2 linked regions of the Dinoroseobacter shibae DFL 12 = DSM 16493 genome follow. The protein of the gene in region 1 interacts with the protein of each later gene in a pairwise test. Links are inferred from orthologs where the notes say so. Each region holds a gene or a part of one and is shown in the gene's direction. Other genes may lie near its edges. The genes, in order: DSHI_RS18125 and trkA.

Region 1 (8,972 bases):
AAGGCGCGCTGCGGCTGGAGGCGGACGAGGTGACCGTCAGCTACGACCCCGGGAGCGACACCACCGCCAGCGAGATCCGCGAGGTGCGCGCCGAGGGCAATGTCCTGATGGTCAGCGGACCCGATGCCGCCGAGAGCCAGAGTGCCGTCTACACCCCCGCCAGCAACGAGATCCGGCTGAGCGGCGACGTGCTGCTGAGCCAGGGTCCGGTGGTGATCGCGGGGGACGCGCTGGTGGTGGACCTGCTGACCGGGATCGGCGAGATGGAGGGGCGCGTCCGCACCGTCCTGCAGCCGGAATGAGCGCGGACGGACCGGACCTGTCGGTGACCGACGGCACCCCGGGGCTGCGGGTGCGCAACCTGCGCAAGAGTTACAAGCGCCGCCCGGTCATTCGCGACGTCAGCCTCGAGGTCACGCGCGGCGAAGCGGTGGCCCTTCTGGGTCCGAACGGGTCGGGCAAGACCACCTGTTTCTACGCCATCGCCGGGCTGCTGGCGCCGGAAGCCGGGATCGTGTCGATCGACGGGCGCGATGTGACGCTCCTGCCGATGTATCGCCGCGCCAAGCTGGGCATCGGGTATCTGCCGCAGGAAATGTCGATCTTCCGCGGGATGAGCGTCGAGGACAACATCCGCGCCATCCTGGAGGTCAACACGCGGGACCGGACCACCCGGATGGAGCGGCTGGAAGAGCTGCTGGCCGAGTTCAACATCGAGCACCTGCGCCGCACTTCGGCCCTGGCCCTGTCGGGCGGCGAGCGGCGCAGGGTGGAGATCGCGCGCTGTCTGGCCGCGGATCCGAAATACCTGCTGCTGGACGAGCCTTTCGCGGGGGTGGACCCGATCGCCGTGGGCGATATCCGGGCGCTGGTCGCCCAGCTCAAGACCCGTGGGATCGGCGTGCTGATCACCGACCACAACGTGCGCGAAACCCTGGAGATCGTGGACCGGGCCTATATCCTCCATGACGGGGTAGTCCTGATGAGCGGGACCAAGGACGAGGTCGTGCGCGACGAAAACGTCCGTCGGGTCTATCTCGGCAACACCTTCACGATGACCTGAGGCGCGCGATGCGGCACCGGGAGGGGCTGACGCTCCGGCAGCAACAACGCCTGACCCTGACGCCGGAAATGCGCACGACCCTGTCGGTGCTGCGGATGTCCGCCGCGGCGCTGGAAGAGTTGCTGGTGCGGCAGGCGGAGGAAAACCCGATCCTGAGCCTGCGCCGCCCCGGCCCGCCGCCGGCGGCACAGGCCACCGCCTACGAGGTGGCGCTGGACACCACCGTGGCCGAGGTCAGCCTCGGCGATCACCTGCGGGCGCAACTCGGGCTGATGAGCCTGGCGCCGCCAGTCCACCAGGCGGCCCTCGCCCTGAGCTGGTCCTTGACGGAAACCGGATACCTCGACAGCACGCCCGCCGAGATCGCCCAGGAATGCGCCCTGGACGAGGCGACGGTGCTGCTGGGCCTCGCGGCGCTGCAGGGCTGCGAGCCTGTGGGTGTGGGCGCGCGAAGCCTCGCGGAATGCCTGCGCCTGCAACTGGTGGACAAGGGGATTGCCCCGGCGGTCGCCGCCCGGGCGACAGAGGTGCTCGACCTGTTGGTGGGCAGCGATGTCGCCCGCGCCGCCCGCCGCACCGGCATCCCGGCAGAGGATCTGGGCGCGGTGATCCGGCTGCTGCCGGAGCTTAGCCCCTATCCCGGCCAGCGTTTCAGCCCGACGCCGCAGGTCAGCGCGCCCGACGTGGCGGTGCATTTCCCCGACGGCGCGGGCCCCGAGATCCGGGTGCTGCGCGGCCGCCAGAGCGACCTGGCCCTCGACCCCGAACTGATGGCCGCCGCCAGGCGCGAAGCAGCCGATACGGCACTGGCCCGCTACGGGGCAGAGGCAGAAGCGCTGCACCGGGCGCTTGGCTACCGGGCCAACGCGCTGGAACGGATCGTCGCCTTCCTGGTGGACTACCAGAGCGGATTCTTTCGCGAAGGGGGGGCAGCGATGCGCCCTCTGACCCGCGAGGTACTGGCCGCACGGCTGGGTCTGCACGCGGCCACGGTGGGGCGTGCTGTCGCAGACAAGACCCTGGCCCATGCGGGCGGCGTGATTCCCCTGTCGGCGTTCTTTTCTGCCCGTTTAGGCCCGGAAACGGGCGCTGCGACCAGTGCTTACGGGGTTCAGAGCCGGATCGCCGCACTCGTGGCCGCCGAATCCGAAGACGCGGTTCTCACCGATGGCGAAATAGCGCAGAGGTTGAAAAAGGAGGGCGTTGACATCGCCCGCCGAACTGTCGCCAAATACAGGGGATGCTTGAACATCCCGTCATCCTACGACCGCAAACGGCTGAACGCCGCGGCCCGGATGCGCGGCCGGATGATATCATCCGGGTAATCCCACTTCTTGCAAGTGGCTGTTTCTGCTCCGGATAACCGGACCGGCGCCGCTTGCGCACTCAGGGAGGCACTATGCGCTACCAAATCACCGGAAAACAGATCGACATCGGCGAGGCTCTGCAGCGCCACGTGAAAGCGGAACTCTCGGAGGTTGTGGGCAAGTATGCCGAGCGGCCGACAGATGCCAATGTCGTGTTTTCCAAGGACGCCTATAATCACGTCTGTGAAGCCACGGTGCACCTGTCCACCGGACTGACCGCGCAAGCCAAGGCCTCGGCCCACGAAATCTATGCCGCTTTCGACAAATGCAGCGAGAAAATGGAGAAACAGCTGCGCCGATACAAGCGCAGGTTGAAGAACCATCACCGGGACCGCACCGAACCCGTTGCACTTTCCGGCGCGTCTACCTATATCCTCGATGGCTCGGAGGGGTCCGATGAGCATGAGCCGGAGACCCTGCAACCAATCATTGTCGCCGAAATGGAGACAACCATTCCGTCAGTTTCGGTCGGGGAGGCCGTGATGCAGATGGAACTGGCCGAGGCACCCGTACTGGTGTTTCGCAATGAGGGACACGGTGGGATCAACGTCGTATATCGCCGGGATGACGGCAACATCGGCTGGATCGATACCAAGATGGACAGCTAACCCCGCCAAGTGACACGGCGGAGACAAGAGCGATCGGAATGGATTTATCGAATTTGCTCGTGCCGGAAGCCGTGAAGGTGATCGGGCATCTGAGCAGCAAGAAGCGCTTGATGCAGGAGCTGAGCGACATCGTCTGCGATGCGTACGGGGTGTGTCCGGTGAATGCCGTGGACGCCCTTCAGGAGCGCGAAGCATTGGGGCCGACCGGGGTCGGCCACGGCGTGGCCCTGCCCCATGCGCGGCTCCGTGACATCGACCGGGTGGTCGGTGTGTTCGTACGCCTCGACAAACCCTTGCCCTTCGATTCGGTCGACCGGCAGCCCGTGGACCTGGTCTTCGGGCTGTTCGCACCCGAAGACAGCGGCGTGGCGCATCTCAAGGCGCTGGCGCTGGTGTCGCGGACCCTGCGCGACCCGAATATCTGCGCCAAGCTGCGGGCCAATGGGGATCCAAGCACGCTCTATACGGTTCTGACCGAAAGCGAGAGCACCCGCGCCGCCTGAGCCTGCCCGGCTCAGGCCTTTGTCGGCGTCCAGGGGCCGAACCCGAAACTGGCGTAATCCACACCGTAAGCCGCCTGCGCGGCTTTTTCCATGTCCGGTGTATATAGCGCGCCGAGATTGCCAGTCTCGAAAACCACCGGCACGTCCGGTGCCGGGCGCCCGGCGCGCGCGGCGAGACCCGCGAGATCCGTCTGCAGCGTCGGACCATCGCGCAGGATCACATCCGGCATCGCGACCTGGGCCATGCCCTGCAGCACCGTCATCTGCGCCGCCCAGGACGGGTCGATCCGCAGGCTGGTCTGGGCCGCCAGGTTGGGCTTGAGAAACTTCAGAAATCGCAGGAAGGCCTTGCCGATCCGGTCCGGGTCCACCTCGTCGGCCGGGAAATGCTCCGGCAGGGGCAGCTTGTAGGCGGCGATCAACCCATGGCGCAACTCGGCATAGGCCTGCAATCCGCTGGGCAGGATACGGGTGACAAAGGCCGTGTGGGCGCGGGCGACGGGATGGCGCAGCACCGTGAAACAGCGTGCGTTCGGATGCGCCTGGCGCCAGGCGCGCAGGTCTTTCTGGCGCATACCCGTGATCAGTGCGTCCTTGGGCACCCCGTCCAGCGCGGCCATCCAGGCCAGCACCGGGTCGGGCTCCGGCCCCGCCATGGGCAGATAGAGCAGCCCCGTGTCGGGACAGGCGACATAGCTGGGCACCGCGGGTCCGCGCGGCGGCGCGGAGGGGGGCAGATGGTCGATCCCGAACGGGTCGAGCCCCGCCACCGCCGCGCGCAGGACCGCCATATCCGTCACCTTCCCCTCCAACGGTTCGGGGTTCTGGCGTTTCAGTGTGCGTTCGGGGCGTGCAAGCCGGTGAGGCGAGCCCAGATAGGCCAGCGCGCCATTGATCACCTCGATCTGCTGCAGATCCTCGTAGCGCAGGGTCAGCGCGGTCTGCCCGGCGCGGGCCAGCCCTTGCCGCACGGCGGTGAAGTAATCGGTCTGATCCGCCAGGAAAGTCGCAAATCCCGGCCCGTCGAAATCGATGGCGGGCGTGTCGATCTGGCCCTTGGCGTCCGTGAGCACCCACTGGTTCGACGCCAGCGCCCGGCAATAGGAGACATAGCTGTCCAGTGGATTGCGCGTCAGGATGATCTTGCCCGCGCGCGGGTCGGCAAGTGCCCGGTCGCGCACCCGCTGGTCATGATCGTGAAACAGCCGAAACCCCGGCAGGCCCACGGTTTCTTCCCGGATGCGCGCGATCAGGGCGTCCGGGTCGGCCTCGCGCTGCGCGAGGGTGAGGCCGAGGAACGACTCCTGCCCCTCATGGGCGATGAAATAGGGGTTGTAGAGCTCGCCGTAGCAACGCAAGTCCGGCGCGGCGTTGAGGTTCCGCTCCAGGTAGTTGGAACCGGTGCGCATCCCGGCGAAGATCACGAAATAGTCGAAGCGATCGGGCATGGCGGGTCAAGTCACCAGATAGGGTTTGGCGGGCGTCGTCGGCTGCCCGAGCCCCGCGGTGTCGAGCGGGAAATCTCCGGTCAGGTAGGGCTTCATCCCGGCGTTCTTGAGCGCCTGCAGGAAGCCGCCGAACCCCGCCAGATCGACCAGCGGCGGGGGCGCAGCGAGGCGGCGCTGGGACACCGGCGTCATCTGGTCGAGCACGTCCTGAAGCTGCCCGACCGGGTCGGCCACGAACTCCGCCAGGGAGGTGACACGCACCCGACTAGGCAGGCCCCGGCGGCGCAGCTGGCCGAGGAAGTGGTCCTCGACCTTCTGCATCCAGGCCGCCTCCCGCCTGGCATCGCGGAAGGGCAGGTCCGACCGGAAAAGTTTCAACGCCCAGGCCCCGGTGATGATCGAGATATGGGCGTTGGGGTCCCACATCATGTAGTCATTCAGGTCCTGCCGGTCATAGGGGGCAATCTGGAAACACTGGGGCTCCCCGCGGCTGTTCCAGATCAGGTTGGTCAGGAAGGCCTGCGGGTTGTAATCCCGCAGGCTGACCGCATCCGACAGACCGCCATTGAAACACCGCACCCTCTCGGCGAATTGCACCTCGGTCCAGTCGAACAGATGCCCGTGAACCCGCGCGCCGCTGCGTTGGGCGAGCCAGGGCGCGAAGCCCTCGATCACCTCGTCATAGCCCTGGAAGGCGAAATAGGGGGCGGCGGTCTTGCCCGACTGCCAGGTATCGCTGGGAAAGCGGCTCTGCATGAAGAGCCCGGGTCGCCCTTCGCGCCCGCGCTGCATCGCCTCCTCGAAGGTCTGCTCGATCCGGTGCGGGTCGCTCGGCCCTTGCTCGGGCGCGCCCAGCGCGGGGTCGAGCAGTTGCGCATAGAGCCTGTCGGCCCGGGGCCAGACCTTGCGCAGCAGGAAGCAGTCCGACTGGCCCACCAGGTCGAGATGGTCGTCGTAGAACACGAAGGGTTTGCCCTGGGTGTCGAATTTCGACAGCATCAGAGACCGGCTTTCGATCTGCGTGGAGACCCGACGCACGAGGGTCTGGAAGTAGGACTCGTCCGGGATCCAGACGCGGGCGAAGTAGCCTTCGAACTCCGCCCGTCGGGGGTCTTCGAGGATCGCCTCCAGGCTGCGGCGGGTCAGGCACCACCATTGCGAGCCCAGATGCGGCACCAGGCCCTTGGGCACGCGGCGGCGCACGCCCAGACGGCGCTGGATCTCGACATACTTGTCGAAGAGCTTGCGCCGGGTCCGCCAGGAGAACGGGAAGCGCAGCGTGAAACGCTCCTGCTGCAGGCCGCCGATGGTCCAGGGCACGTCCGAGACGGTAACCGATTCGATGAAATCCGTGTCCGGGCGCGCGCCGAGGAAATCGAGCAGCCGGTCGAGCGGACGCAGCGGCAGGCAATCGCCCGAGACCAGCGAGACATGGGTGACCTGCGCAAACCGGTCGAGCAGGATCTGTGCCGCGTCCTGGGTCGCGGCCACCATGGACCAGAGCCCCCAGCCGCATTAATGCACCCGCATCAGGTGCACCAGCGGCTGATCCGCCAGCCGGGTCTGCAGCGCGGTGAAGTCCCCCTGCGGGGTCTTGCGGTCGATATGGATCACAATCGGGCAGTCGAAGCTCGCGAAGTAGCGCGCAAGTTGCTCGACACGGCCCAGCTCCGCATGGGCAAGCATGACAAAGCCCAGTTTGACCGGCGCGCTCATGCCCAGTTGCCCTTGGACAGAAGGCCCAGGATTTCGAGCTGCCGCCAGGAGACGTATCGCTCCGACATCTCGGTCCAGAGCGATGGCGCGCCCTGCTCGGTCAGCGTTTCGGCATAGGCCTTGTATTCGCGGCCCTTGGCGTAATGTTCCTGGCGCACGACCTCCTCGGCGGATTTGGCCACGAAGGTGTCGAGGAACTTCGTGTGCAACAGGCAACCCGAAATCCGCTCCCCCCCGCCGGTCTCGTAGACACGGTTCAGGCCGCGGGGCAGCAGCATATGGGTGCTGTCCACATATACATAGCTGCGATCCCATTTCACCAGCGGGATCTTGTTGAGCGCCGGCGCCGCCTCCGGCGTGTCGGTGAAAAAGGTGCGCGCCCGCGGCCCGCCCTGGATCCACAGGTTGCCGAATTCGGGATTCTGCGAAATCGTGTAATTGCCGCTGTCGAACCAGCAGGCCAGCTCCAGCGGATTCTGCCCCTCGCGGTAGGTCACGCTGTCCAGCGGCCCCTTGGGATAGAGGTCGAGCAGCATCGCAGGCAGCGCCCGCAGCCGCGACGCCTCCATCCAGTCGGTGAGCGCGCGCAGGGGCCGGGTTTCGCAGAAGGGATAGATCAGGAACTCGTCCACATCCACGGTCAGGCACCAGTGCTTGTGGCCGTATGTCCGCTGCAACCAGGTCAGCCAATCCACCCCGTAGCGCGCCCGGCGGTAGCTGTCCGGCGTGGACCAGAGCGAGACATCGGGCTGATCCGCCAGGTAGCTGGTGGAGCCGTCGTCGGAGCCGTTATCGACGATCAGGAAGTGGTCGATCCCCTGCTTGCGGTAGTAATCCAGGAAGTAGGGCAGGCGGATGCGTTCGTTGCGCAGGGTGACGAAGGCGAGGATGTCGGACGCGCCGATCTCGCCCGTGCGGTTTTCAACGACCGTCAGTTGGCGTCGGCGGCGAAAGCCGCGCCAGAGCAAGCGCTTGCGCCGCAGGCGCCTCTTGTACTGTTCGATCACGCTCACGCGGTTCGGTGCCTCGTCATCGCCTCTGCGACCGCTTCTGGCTGCGCTCAGCCGAACACCCGGGCGAAGTGCTGCTCCCAGGTGAACCGGTCCAGCAGGGCCTCCACAGCGGTCGGATCCGGTTTTGCACAACCTTGCTTAATTTTTGATGTCCAAGCGTAGCTGTCCCCGGGGGCCACGTAAACGGGCAAGGCCCCGAGGGTCTCGCGCAGCACGGGCAGATCGCTGCAGATCACCGGCACGCCCAGGGCAATGGCCTCCAGCGGCGGGAAGCCGAAGCCTTCGGCCACGGTGGGAAACAGCAGCGCCTCGGCCCCTTCGATCAGGCCCGCGACTTCCGGATCCAGGGCATCGTTGATCTCGTGGATATGAACACCGCGCAGCGGGTCGGCGTCCAGCGCGGCGAAGACCTTCGCCGGATACCAGCCGCGCGCACCGCAGAGAACGAGGTCCGGCATGGCGCTGCCCGTGGCGGTTGCCTGCCGCCAGATCTCCAGCAGGAAGGTGATGTTCTTGCGCGGCTCCAACGTCCCCAGCGCCAGCATGTAGGGCCGGGTCAGCCCGTGCCGGGCGGGGGCCTTGGCGTCGGGCTCCGGCAGGTCGAGCCCGAAGGGCGCCACGCACCAGCGCGCGTCCTCCGATCCAAGCCCCAGGTGGCGGCACCCGGCCTGTTGCACGGCCCAGGTGGCGGTGATGATCCGATCCGCATGTGTGCGCATCGCGCGCAGGCGCTTGTCGAACCGCGCGGCGGAGGCCGGGGTCACGAGATCGGGAAAGTCGCAGGGAATGGTGTCATGCAGCACCATGTCGATCCAGCTGCGGCGCAGACCGCGCAGGGCCATCGCGACCGGGCCATCGAAATTCGTCTCGCCCACGTTCAGGTAATGGGCCCCGTCGGGCAGGCATTTGCGCAGCATCCGGCCCAGCCCCGAACGCGGCGCCCGCGCGATGGAGAGCGCGCGCAAGGTCGTCTCGACCCCCGCGCGCGCCTTGGAGCGGTGGCGCGCCAGCCGGGACAACAGGTCCGGACGCCCCCAGGAGATCGTTTCATCGGCCACGGCATCGCAGAGCGGCTGCAACCCCGCGCGATCGAGCAGCAGGTAGCCGAAGCCGGACCGCACCAGCCCATAGGGCATGTCCGGTTGCGACAGAACAAAGCGTAGATAGGCCGCCTCCACCCGGTCGACGCCGGACAAGCGCCTGTCCCCGATCCGCGAGGCCAGCCGGGTCACGTCGAGCAACAGGGGCAAGGGA
Region 2 (9,103 bases), 2.1 Mb from region 1 along the record:
CAGCAACAGGTCAGCCTGACCCGGCAGGGACGGCAGGAAAGCCTGCTGGTGCGTATCGCCAAACGCCTCAACCGCGAGGACCGGCTCGAAGGCTACGTGGTGGCCTTCGACGATGTGACCGATCTTGCCACCGCCCAGCGCATGGCCGCCTGGGGCGACGTGGCCCGCCGTATCGCCCACGAGATCAAGAACCCGCTCACCCCGATCCAGCTTTCCGCAGAGCGCATGAAACGCAAGTTCGGCCCCCGCCTCGGCGAGGACGGCCCCGCCCTGGTGGAGCTCAGCGATGTGATCATCCGCCAGACCGCCGATTTGCGCCGAATAGTGGACGAATTCTCGAAATTCGCCCGCATGCCGGAGCCGGAGACCGCCCATCTGGATCTCGCGCAACTGGTGCGCGACGCAGTGCTTTTACAGCAGGTCGCGCAACCCGACGTGACCTTCGTCACCGACATCTCGCCGGACCCTGTGCCTGCCGATCTCGACGCAACCCTGATGGGGCAGGCGCTTACCAACCTGCTCAAGAACGCCGGCGAAGCCATCGAGAGCCGCCAGACCGGCAAGACCGGCGATACCCGCCCGGGCGAGATCCGCGTGAGTCTCCGCAACCTGGGCCGGGAGGCGGAGCTGACCATCGCCGATAACGGCATCGGCCTGCCACCGGACACCGCCAAACTCTTCGAACCCTACGTGACGACCCGCGACAAGGGCACCGGCCTCGGTCTGCCCATCGTCCGCAAGATCGTAGAAGAACACCAGGGCACGCTGGAGCTGCGGCCCGCCGAACCCTTCACCCCGGACACCCCGCCCGGGGCTGCCGCGGTGATCCTGCTTCCGACGCGCCCTCCGGATCCCGAGGCCGCCACCCAAGTCGACGCATCCCGACCCGAACCCGACATAACGCCCCCAAAAAAGACTGCGACAGCATGACCGATATTCTGATCATCGACGACGAGAAGGACATTCGCGAGCTGGTCTCCGACATCCTTCAGGACGAAGGCTACGCCACCCGCACGGTCGGCACCGCCGAAGATTGCATGGACCAGATCGAGGCCCAGCCCCCCGGCCTGATGATCCTCGACATCTGGCTCAAGGACAGCTCGATGGACGGCATCGACATCCTCGTTCGGGTCAAGCGCGAGCGCCCCGAGATCCCCATCGTGATCATATCCGGCCACGGCAATATCGAGATCGCCGTCGCCGCCATCAAGCAGGGCGCCTATGACTTCATCGAAAAGCCTTTCAACATCGACCAGCTGCTGCTGGTGGTCAAACGCGCCATGGAAACCTCCAAGCTGCGCCGCGAGAATGCCGAGTTGAAACGCCAGGGCCCGGTGGCGACCGACCTTCTGGGCAACTCCGCCGCGATGAAAACCCTGCGCAGCCAGCTCGACAAGGTCACCCGTTCCAACGGCCGGGTGATGCTCACCGGCCCCTCGGGCAGCGGCAAGGAGGTCGCCGCCCGCTACATTCATGCCAATTCGGCCCGCGCCTCCGGACCCTTCGTGTCCGTCAACTCCGCCGCGATCGAGGCCGACCGCATGGAAGAGGTGCTCTTCGGGCGCGAAGGGCCGGACAAATCCGTGGAAAAGGGTTTGCTGGAGCTGGCCGATGGCGGTGTGATCTTCTTCGACGAGGTGGCCGACATGCCCGCCGGCACCCAGTCCAAGATCCTGCGCGTCCTCGTGGACCAGCAGTTCCAGCGCGTCGGCGGCACCCAAAAGGTGAAGGTCGATCTGCGCGTGATCTCATCCTCGACCACGGATCTCGAGGCCGAGGTCGCCAGCGGTCGGCTCCGGCAAGAGCTGTTCCACCGGCTCAACGTGGTCCCGATCACCGTGCCCTCGCTCGATGAGCGGCGCGAGGACATCCCCGTCCTGGCGCGCCACTTCATCGCCCATTTCAACGAAACCCAGGGCCTCGCCGCGCGCGAACTGGGGGCCGAGGCCGAGGCGATGTTGCAGACCATGCGCTGGCCCGGCAATGTCCGCCAGCTCAAGAACGTGATGGAACGCGTGCTGATCCTCGGCACCGGCGAGGGGGAGATCAGCCCCGAAGAACTGCCCAGCGCAGGCCCCGAAGCCGAGGCCGATGGCGCCACCGGGCTGGTCTCGGGCACGCTCGCGACGCTGCCCCTGCGCGAGGCGCGCGAGCTTTTCGAACGCGAATACCTGATGACGCAGATCAACCGCTTCGGCGGCAACATCTCCCGCACGGCGGCCTTCGTCGGCATGGAACGCTCGGCTCTCCACCGAAAACTGAAATCGCTCAACGTGGTGACCAGCACCAAGTCCGGGGCCCGCGTCGCCCATGTGGAACAGGTGGAGGCTCAGGAGGACTGATCGCCGTCTCAGCGCCCTAGCTGCCCCTCATCCGTGTGGAAGCACTCCGGGGTCGCCTTGGGTGCGCCATTGGTCCGGGCGACAAGCGCGGGGCCAGCCCCCTCGCATCGGGCGACGCGCACAGCGCGGCGCAAGCCCTTCAGGGGCCGGTCAGCTCGGCCTCAGGACCCCGACACGATCACCGGACCGACGCCCGAGACATTCACCCCGCAACTGCCCGGCCCTGCCGCGGCCTGCCGCGTCTCTGCGGTCACGACACCCGCATTCGTACACCGGGGCACCTGCGTCAGGGTGTATCCCTTTGCCTGCAGACACTGTTGCCGGATCTCTTCGCGCACCACCTCGTTGCGGTCGATATCGGCCCAGACCCTGTCATACCCCGTTCGCGGGATGCCATAGCGATACTCGCGCACCTGCACCGTGACCCGCTCCCGCGTGATGTCCACCGGGGCCCTGGCCAGCGCTTGCGCGGCACAGCTTTGCAGATCGCTGGCCAGCCGCGACACGCTCACCCCCGGCTGGTCATAGGCCACAAGGGGACCGCATCCCGCGAGGACCAGCGCCCCCAGCATCCCGACAACCGGCCTCGTCCGCGTCATCTGCCTTCCTCCCGAAACCCGCTCATGTTCCGCTCAACACCACCGGGCCGACATCGGGCACACTGACCGCACAGCTTTGCGGGCCCACGGCGGCCTGTTGGGTCGCACCGGTCACGTCCCGGGCCGACAGGCTCTGGCAGCGCGGGATCTGCGCAAACCCATAGCCCGCCTCGCGCAGGCAGGCCTGTCGCGCCTCCTCCCGGGCCAACTCGTTGCGGTCCACATCCACCCAGGCCCGGTCGAATCCGCCAGCCCCGTAGAGCCCGCGATAGCCATACCCGTACCCGTAGCCGGCACCGATGGAGACATTGCGCACGGTCACGCTTTCGCGGGTGATCTGCGGCGGTGCGGCATCAAAGGCCACAGCGGCACAGCGCTCCAGGTCGCTGGCCAAACGTGACACGGTCACCCCGGGCTGGTCATAGACCAGCATCGGGGCGCAGCCGCCCAGCCCCAAGAGCGCGGCAAACCCCATGCCCAGGGCAGATCGTGTTGCAGGCCCCATCTTCCGCCTCCTGTTCATGCCCGCGCGTCACAGCACGCCGGTGTCCCACCATCGCCAAGCCGGCGGCCCAAGACAAGCCCCGCGCCCCGCGACAGCGGCCTAGCCTTTTCACGCCGCCCGCAGTCAAGTATGCCGGAGGCCAGACCGAGATGGGGCGCAACGATGAAGGTCATCATTTGTGGGGCAGGGCAGGTGGGCTGGCAGATCGCCCGCCACCTCGCGGGGGAGCGTAACGACGTCACCGTCGTGGACAACAACCCCGAACTTGTCCGCCGGGCCACCGACACGCTCGACGTGCAGGGAATCACCGGCTTTGCGTCCTACCCGGACGTGCTGACTTCCGCCGGGGCGAACGACGCCGACATGATCATCGCCGCGACCTTCTCGGACGAGGTCAACATGGTGATCTGCCAGATCTCCCATTCGATCTTCGAGATCCCGCGCAAGATCGCCCGACTGCGCTCCCAAAGCTACCTCACGGCGATCTATTCCGACCTCTACCGGCGCGATCACCTGCCGATCGACGTGGTGATCAGCCCCGAACGCGAAGTGGCCGAGGCCGCGTTGAAACGCCTCGCGGCCCCCGCGGCCTTCGACACCGAGAAATTCCTCGGCGGCAAGGCAACGCTTCTGGGCATCTCGCTCGATGCGGACTGCCCTGTGCTCTCCACGCCCCTGCGGCAACTCACCGACCTGTTCTCGACGCTCCATGCCATGGTCGTGGGCGTGCGGCGCAAGGGCACGCTCTTCGTGCCCGACCCGGGCGACCAGCTTTTCGCCGGGGATCAGATCTATATCTTCTGCAAGGATGACGACCTCGACCGCACCCTCGAAGTGTTCGGCAAGACCACGCGCAAACAGGAACGCATCGTGCTCATCGGCGGTGGCAATGTGGGTCTCACCGTGGCCCGCACACTCGAAAGCCGCGAATCCCGTGTCCGCGTCAAGGTGATAGAACGGGATCGCAAACGCGCCGAGATCGCTGCCGACGCGCTGGAGCGGACCATCGTTCTCAATGGCGACGGGTTGAACGTCGATCTGCTGCGCGAGGCCAATATCGAACGCGCCGACGCGGTGCTGGCGATCACCGATGACGACAAGACCAACCTGCTGGCCGCCGTGCGCGCCAAGTCCGAGGGCTGTCCGGTGGCGATCTCGCTGGTCAACGACCCGACTCTCGTGCCACTGTTGGGGCCCCTGAACATCGACGCCTATATCAACCCGCGCGCCACCACCGTCAGCTCGATCCTGCGCCACGTCCGCCACGGCCGGGTGCGCACGGTCTATTCCATCGGCAATGCCGAGGCCGAAGTGATCGAGGCGCAAGTGCTCTCGACCTCGCCGCTCTCGGGGCAGGTGGTGCGCGACGTGGGCTTCCCGGAGGGCGTGCTGCTGGCGGGCATGCTCAAGGATGGCAAGGTGATCCGCCCCACGGGCAGCACCCGCATCGAGGAAGGCGCGGTCATCGTGATGTTCGCCTTGGCCGAAGATGTGCCCGAGGTCGAGCGTCTGCTCCAGGTCTCGATCGACTTCTTCTGATGGAAACCCTGCGCAAGTTCCCCCTGATCGTCATCCTGATCGGGATCGGGGCGCTCGCGATGTTCATCCCGGCGCTCCACGCGGGCGCCTTGGGCGACAACGCCACGGCGCGCCCGTTTCTCTATGGCGGCATCCTGTTTCTGGTCCTCGCGGGGTTTCTCGGCATTGCCACCATGAACAGCCCTGCCGCCAACAGCGAGCGCCGCCAACTGGTGGCGCTGCTCCTGGCCTTTGCCGCGCTGCCGCTTATGCTCGCCCTGCCGCTCTCGGAGGCGGTGCCGGCCACGCGCTTTTTCAATGCCTATGTGGAAATGGTCTCCGCCCTGACCACCACCGGCGCCACCTTGTTCGAGCCCGATCGCCTGCCCATTTCCGTGCACCTGTGGCGCGCGACCGTGGCCTGGCTCGGCGGGTTCCTCATCTGGGTGACCGCCTTTGCGGTGATGGCGCCGCTGACCCTGGGCGGCTTCGAGGTCACCTCGATCCAGGAGGCCGGGCAGGGCGGCAGCACCGGCCGCAACGAGGGCCATGCCGAACCGGCCACCCGGCTGTTGCGTTTCGCCAGCCGCCTCGCGCCGATCTACATCACCCTGACCGGGGTTCTGTGGCTGATCATGATCCTCTGCGGCATCCCCGGGGCCCATGGCCTGATCTACGCCATGTCCACCTTGTCCACGAGCGGGATCACCGCTGGCGAGCTGCCCGGCAACGCCCCCCGCGGCGGGCTGGCGGAGCTGGCGATCTTCACCTTCCTGATCTTCGCGATCACCCGCCGCAGCTTCATCAATGGCTGGTCCCCGAACTGGCACGAATTGCGGCGCGACCGCGAATTGCGCATCGCGGCGGTCTTCGTCACCGTGATCCCCGCCTTTCTGTTCCTGCGCCACTGGCTCGGCGCGTTCGAGGTCGATGCCGGCGGCTTCGACGGCAATGCGCTCGCTGCGCTCTGGGGGTCGGTCTTCATGGTGCTGTCCTTCCTGACCACCACCGGCTTCGAGAGCGCGTCCTGGACCCAGGCGCAGAACTGGTCCGGCCTCGGCACGCCGGGGCTGCTGTTGGCGGGGATCGCGCTCTTCGGGGGCGGAGTGGCGACGACAGCGGGCGGGGTGAAGCTGTTGCGAGTCTACGTGCTCTACAAGCACGGGCTGCGCGAGATGGAGCGCCTGATCCATCCCTCCTCGATCAATAGCGCAGGGTATACAGGACGACGGCTCAGGCGCGAAGGCTCCACCATCGCCTGGATCTTCTTCATGCTTTTCGCGCTATCCATTGCCCTCGTGATGTCGGCGCTGGCCCTGACCGGCATGAGCTTCGAAGAAGCGACACTGCTGACCTTCGCTGCCTTGACGACCACCGGCCCGATCGCCTCGATTGCGACCGAAGCGCCTATTTCCTATGCAGCACTGCCCGATGCCGCCAAAGCCATCCTGTGCGCCGCTATGGTCCTTGGCAGGCTGGAAACACTGGCCATCCTTGCGCTGCTGAACCCCGATTTCTGGCGCAACTGAGCCGCATTTCCCCTATGTCGTTGCCATTAGGGGTGGAATCCCCCGCGCGCACCCATCATAGTCTGTAAGCACAGCGACAGATGCGCAGGAATTTGCGCGCACCCAAAAGAAAAAAGGCACACAGAATGGCCGGCGACAAACAGAATTTGCAGGACGCTTTTCTCAACCATGTTCGTAAAACAAAGGTGCCCGTCACCGTTTTTCTGATCAACGGGGTGAAGTTGCAGGGGGTGATCACCTGGTTCGACAACTTCTGCGTACTCCTGCGCCGCGATGGGCAAAGCCAACTGGTCTACAAGCACGCCATCTCCACCGTGATGCCGACCCAGCCCATCAGCCTGTACGAGGGCGACGACTGACCGACCTTCATGACCATGCCCCGACGCGCACCCGCGCCCTGGTGCTGCACCCCGAACTGACCGCCGACCGCGGCCGCCGCCTTGCGGGCCCTGCGCTCGAAGAAGCCGTGGCTTTGGCCGCTGCCCTGCCGCGTCTCGACGTGGCCGGGGCCGATATCGTGCGCCTGTCCAAGGTGCAGCCGGGCCTGTTGTTCGGCTCCGGCAAGATCGAGGAATTGCGCGCCCGGATCGAGGCCGACGAGATCGGCCTCGTGCTGATCGACGGCCCCGTCAGCCCGGTCCAGCAGCGCAATCTCGAACGGGCCTGGAAGACCAAGATCCTCGACAGCACCGGCCTGATCCTCGAGATCTTCGCCGACCGCGCCCGCACTCGCGAAGGCGTGTTGCAGGTCGAACTGGCCGCACTGGCCTATCAACGCACGCGTCTCGTACGCTCCTGGACCCACCTGGAACGCCAGCGCGGCGGGCTCGGTTTCGTCGGCGGCCCCGGCGAGACCCAGATCGAGGCGGACCGCCGCGCCATCGACGAGGCGGTCACACGCATCAAACGCCAGCTCGCCAAGGTGGTGAAAACGCGCGAGCTGCACCGCGCCGCGCGCAAGAAAGTACCATACCCAATCGTCGCGCTCGTGGGCTACACCAACGCCGGAAAATCGACCCTGTTCAACCACTTGACCGGGGCGGAGGTGCTGGCCAAGGACATGCTCTTCGCCACGCTCGACCCGACCATGCGGGCCTTGAAATTGCCCGACGGGCTGGAGGTGATCCTGTCCGACACTGTGGGCTTCATCTCAAGCCTGCCCACGGAACTGGTCGCGGCATTCCGCGCCACACTCGAGGAAGTGCTGGATGCCGACCTGATCCTGCATGTCCGCGATATCGCCCATCCCGACAGCGCCGCACAGGCTGAGGATGTCCACAAGATCCTCGAGGCTCTCGGCGTCAAGGACGAGCGCCCGATGATCGAGGTCTGGAACAAGCTGGACCTGCTGCCCGAGGCCGAAGCCGAGGCCCTGCGCACCAGTGCCGCCCGCCAGGACGACGTGCTGGCGATCTCGGCGCTCAGTGGCGAGGGGTTCGACACCCTGCAGGCGGCGATCTCCGCCCGGCTGACACCCGCGCTGCTGGACGAAGTGGTCGTCGTGCCCTTCGCCCAGGGCCGCGTCCGCGCGTGGTTGTTCGAACAGGGTGTCGTTCTGGACGAAAGCCAGGATGAGGACGGCTACCACCTCTCCCTGCGCTGGTCGCCCGTGCAGAAGGCAAGGTTCGAAGCGCTCCTGCACGCCTGAAACCGGTTCCCGCCACGTGCAGGGACCAAGGCGCTTCGAAGCGCCTTGCCAGCACGCACCCTTGGCCTGATTACTCGATCGTCAGGCCGCGTCCGCGATCGGTTCAGGGCCGCGCAACGGCGAGGTCGGGGTAGAGAAGTGTCACCCCATTCGCTCCGGCCCGGGCAAGCTCCGGATCCAGTGTCATCGGGATGTATTCGCCCCGCCGCCATAGCTCCCCCAGATCGTCGTAATGCCGCGACAGGGGATGGCCCGACTGCCCGGTGGAGATGATGAACACCGAACTGTCGGGATCGGCGAAGTCGTAGACCCCCCGATATCCGCCCCCATGAGTGTTGCGGTAAGGGTTCGCCCCGGTCCCTGCCGTCAGCCCGCGCATCAGCGTCGTGTCCCCGCCGCTCGTCGACTGGCGCAGGTTCACGATCGGCCCTAGAAATGGCGCATCCCCCAGCACCGGATGGTCATGGGTCGCCTGGTGTGCATCGCCCCAGCGCCAGCCCTCCACCGCGCTGCCGAACCGCTCCGTCAGCTCCAGCAGCGCATCGTCCAGCGCCCGGCGCGCCTGCAGCGTGCAGTCCTCCACAGCGCTCGTCTGGACCACGTCGCACCAGACCGCCGCCCCGTCCACGTCCCGGAACACCCGCTCCAGAAACAGCACCTGCGGCCGGTCGAATTCATCCGCCAGCGGGCCCAGCTCATCCCGGATCAGCCGCTCCTGCAGCGCACGCATCCAGGCGGTGTAGATCAGCGGCTCGGGCAGATGCTCGCTCATCTCGCCGTTCCACTCCGCCAGCAGGTCCAGCGCCCGCCGCCGCAACGCCGCCTCGCTGCCCTCGGGGGCCGCTTCTTCGGAGAACCACAACTCCCGCGCCACCAGCGGCAGCAGCACCCGCGCCCCCTGGCTCACGGTGTCCAGCTGCGCCTCGATGAAACTCTCCCGCGTATGCACCTGCCGCGCGGAC

What was found.
Region 2: the proteins of DSHI_RS18125 (region 1) and trkA interact in binary tests that used the Escherichia coli proteins (3 or more experiments, as listed by UniProt). The link is inferred for Dinoroseobacter shibae DFL 12 = DSM 16493 from one-to-one orthologs.

The regions. Positions count from the first base shown.
Region 1 is NC_009952.1:3,768,229-3,777,200, reverse strand. Bases 2,055-4,808 are described here. They hold DSHI_RS18125 (PTS sugar transporter subunit IIA), read left to right. Parts: upstream 2,055-3,076; coding sequence 3,077-3,541; downstream 3,542-4,808. Other genes in these bases: DSHI_RS18120 (hypothetical protein), read right to left, coding at 3,553-4,808; hpf (ribosome hibernation-promoting factor, HPF/YfiA family), read left to right, coding at 2,463-3,038; DSHI_RS18135 (RNA polymerase factor sigma-54), read left to right, coding at 2,055-2,388. Also shown: lipopolysaccharide transport periplasmic protein LptA, read left to right, coding at 1-302; lptB (LPS export ABC transporter ATP-binding protein), read left to right, coding at 299-1,063; more of DSHI_RS18135, read left to right, coding at 1,072-2,054; more of DSHI_RS18120, read right to left, coding at 4,809-4,989; DSHI_RS18110 (glycosyltransferase family 2 protein), read right to left, coding at 6,702-7,718; DSHI_RS18105 (glycosyltransferase family 4 protein), read right to left, coding at 7,766-8,972. UniProt on the Escherichia coli protein: Seems to have a role in regulating nitrogen assimilation.
Region 2 is NC_009952.1:1,630,424-1,639,526, reverse strand. The notes cover bases 2,912-5,796. They hold trkA (Trk system potassium transporter TrkA), read left to right. Parts: upstream 2,912-3,608; coding sequence 3,609-4,985; downstream 4,986-5,796. Other genes in these bases: DSHI_RS07980 (TrkH family potassium uptake protein), read left to right, coding at 4,985-5,796; DSHI_RS07990 (hypothetical protein), read right to left, coding at 2,964-3,446; DSHI_RS07995 (hypothetical protein), read right to left, coding at 2,912-2,941. In the rest of the region: DSHI_RS08005 (sensor histidine kinase NtrY-like), read left to right, coding at 1-930; nitrogen assimilation response regulator NtrX, read left to right, coding at 927-2,342; more of DSHI_RS07995, read right to left, coding at 2,504-2,911; more of DSHI_RS07980, read left to right, coding at 5,797-6,493; RNA chaperone Hfq, read left to right, coding at 6,619-6,852; GTPase HflX, read left to right, coding at 6,894-8,141; DSHI_RS07965 (penicillin acylase family protein), read right to left, coding at 8,245-9,103. UniProt on the Escherichia coli protein: Part of the constitutive potassium transport systems TrkG and TrkH. May regulate the transport activity of TrkG and TrkH systems. Binds to NAD(+) and NADH.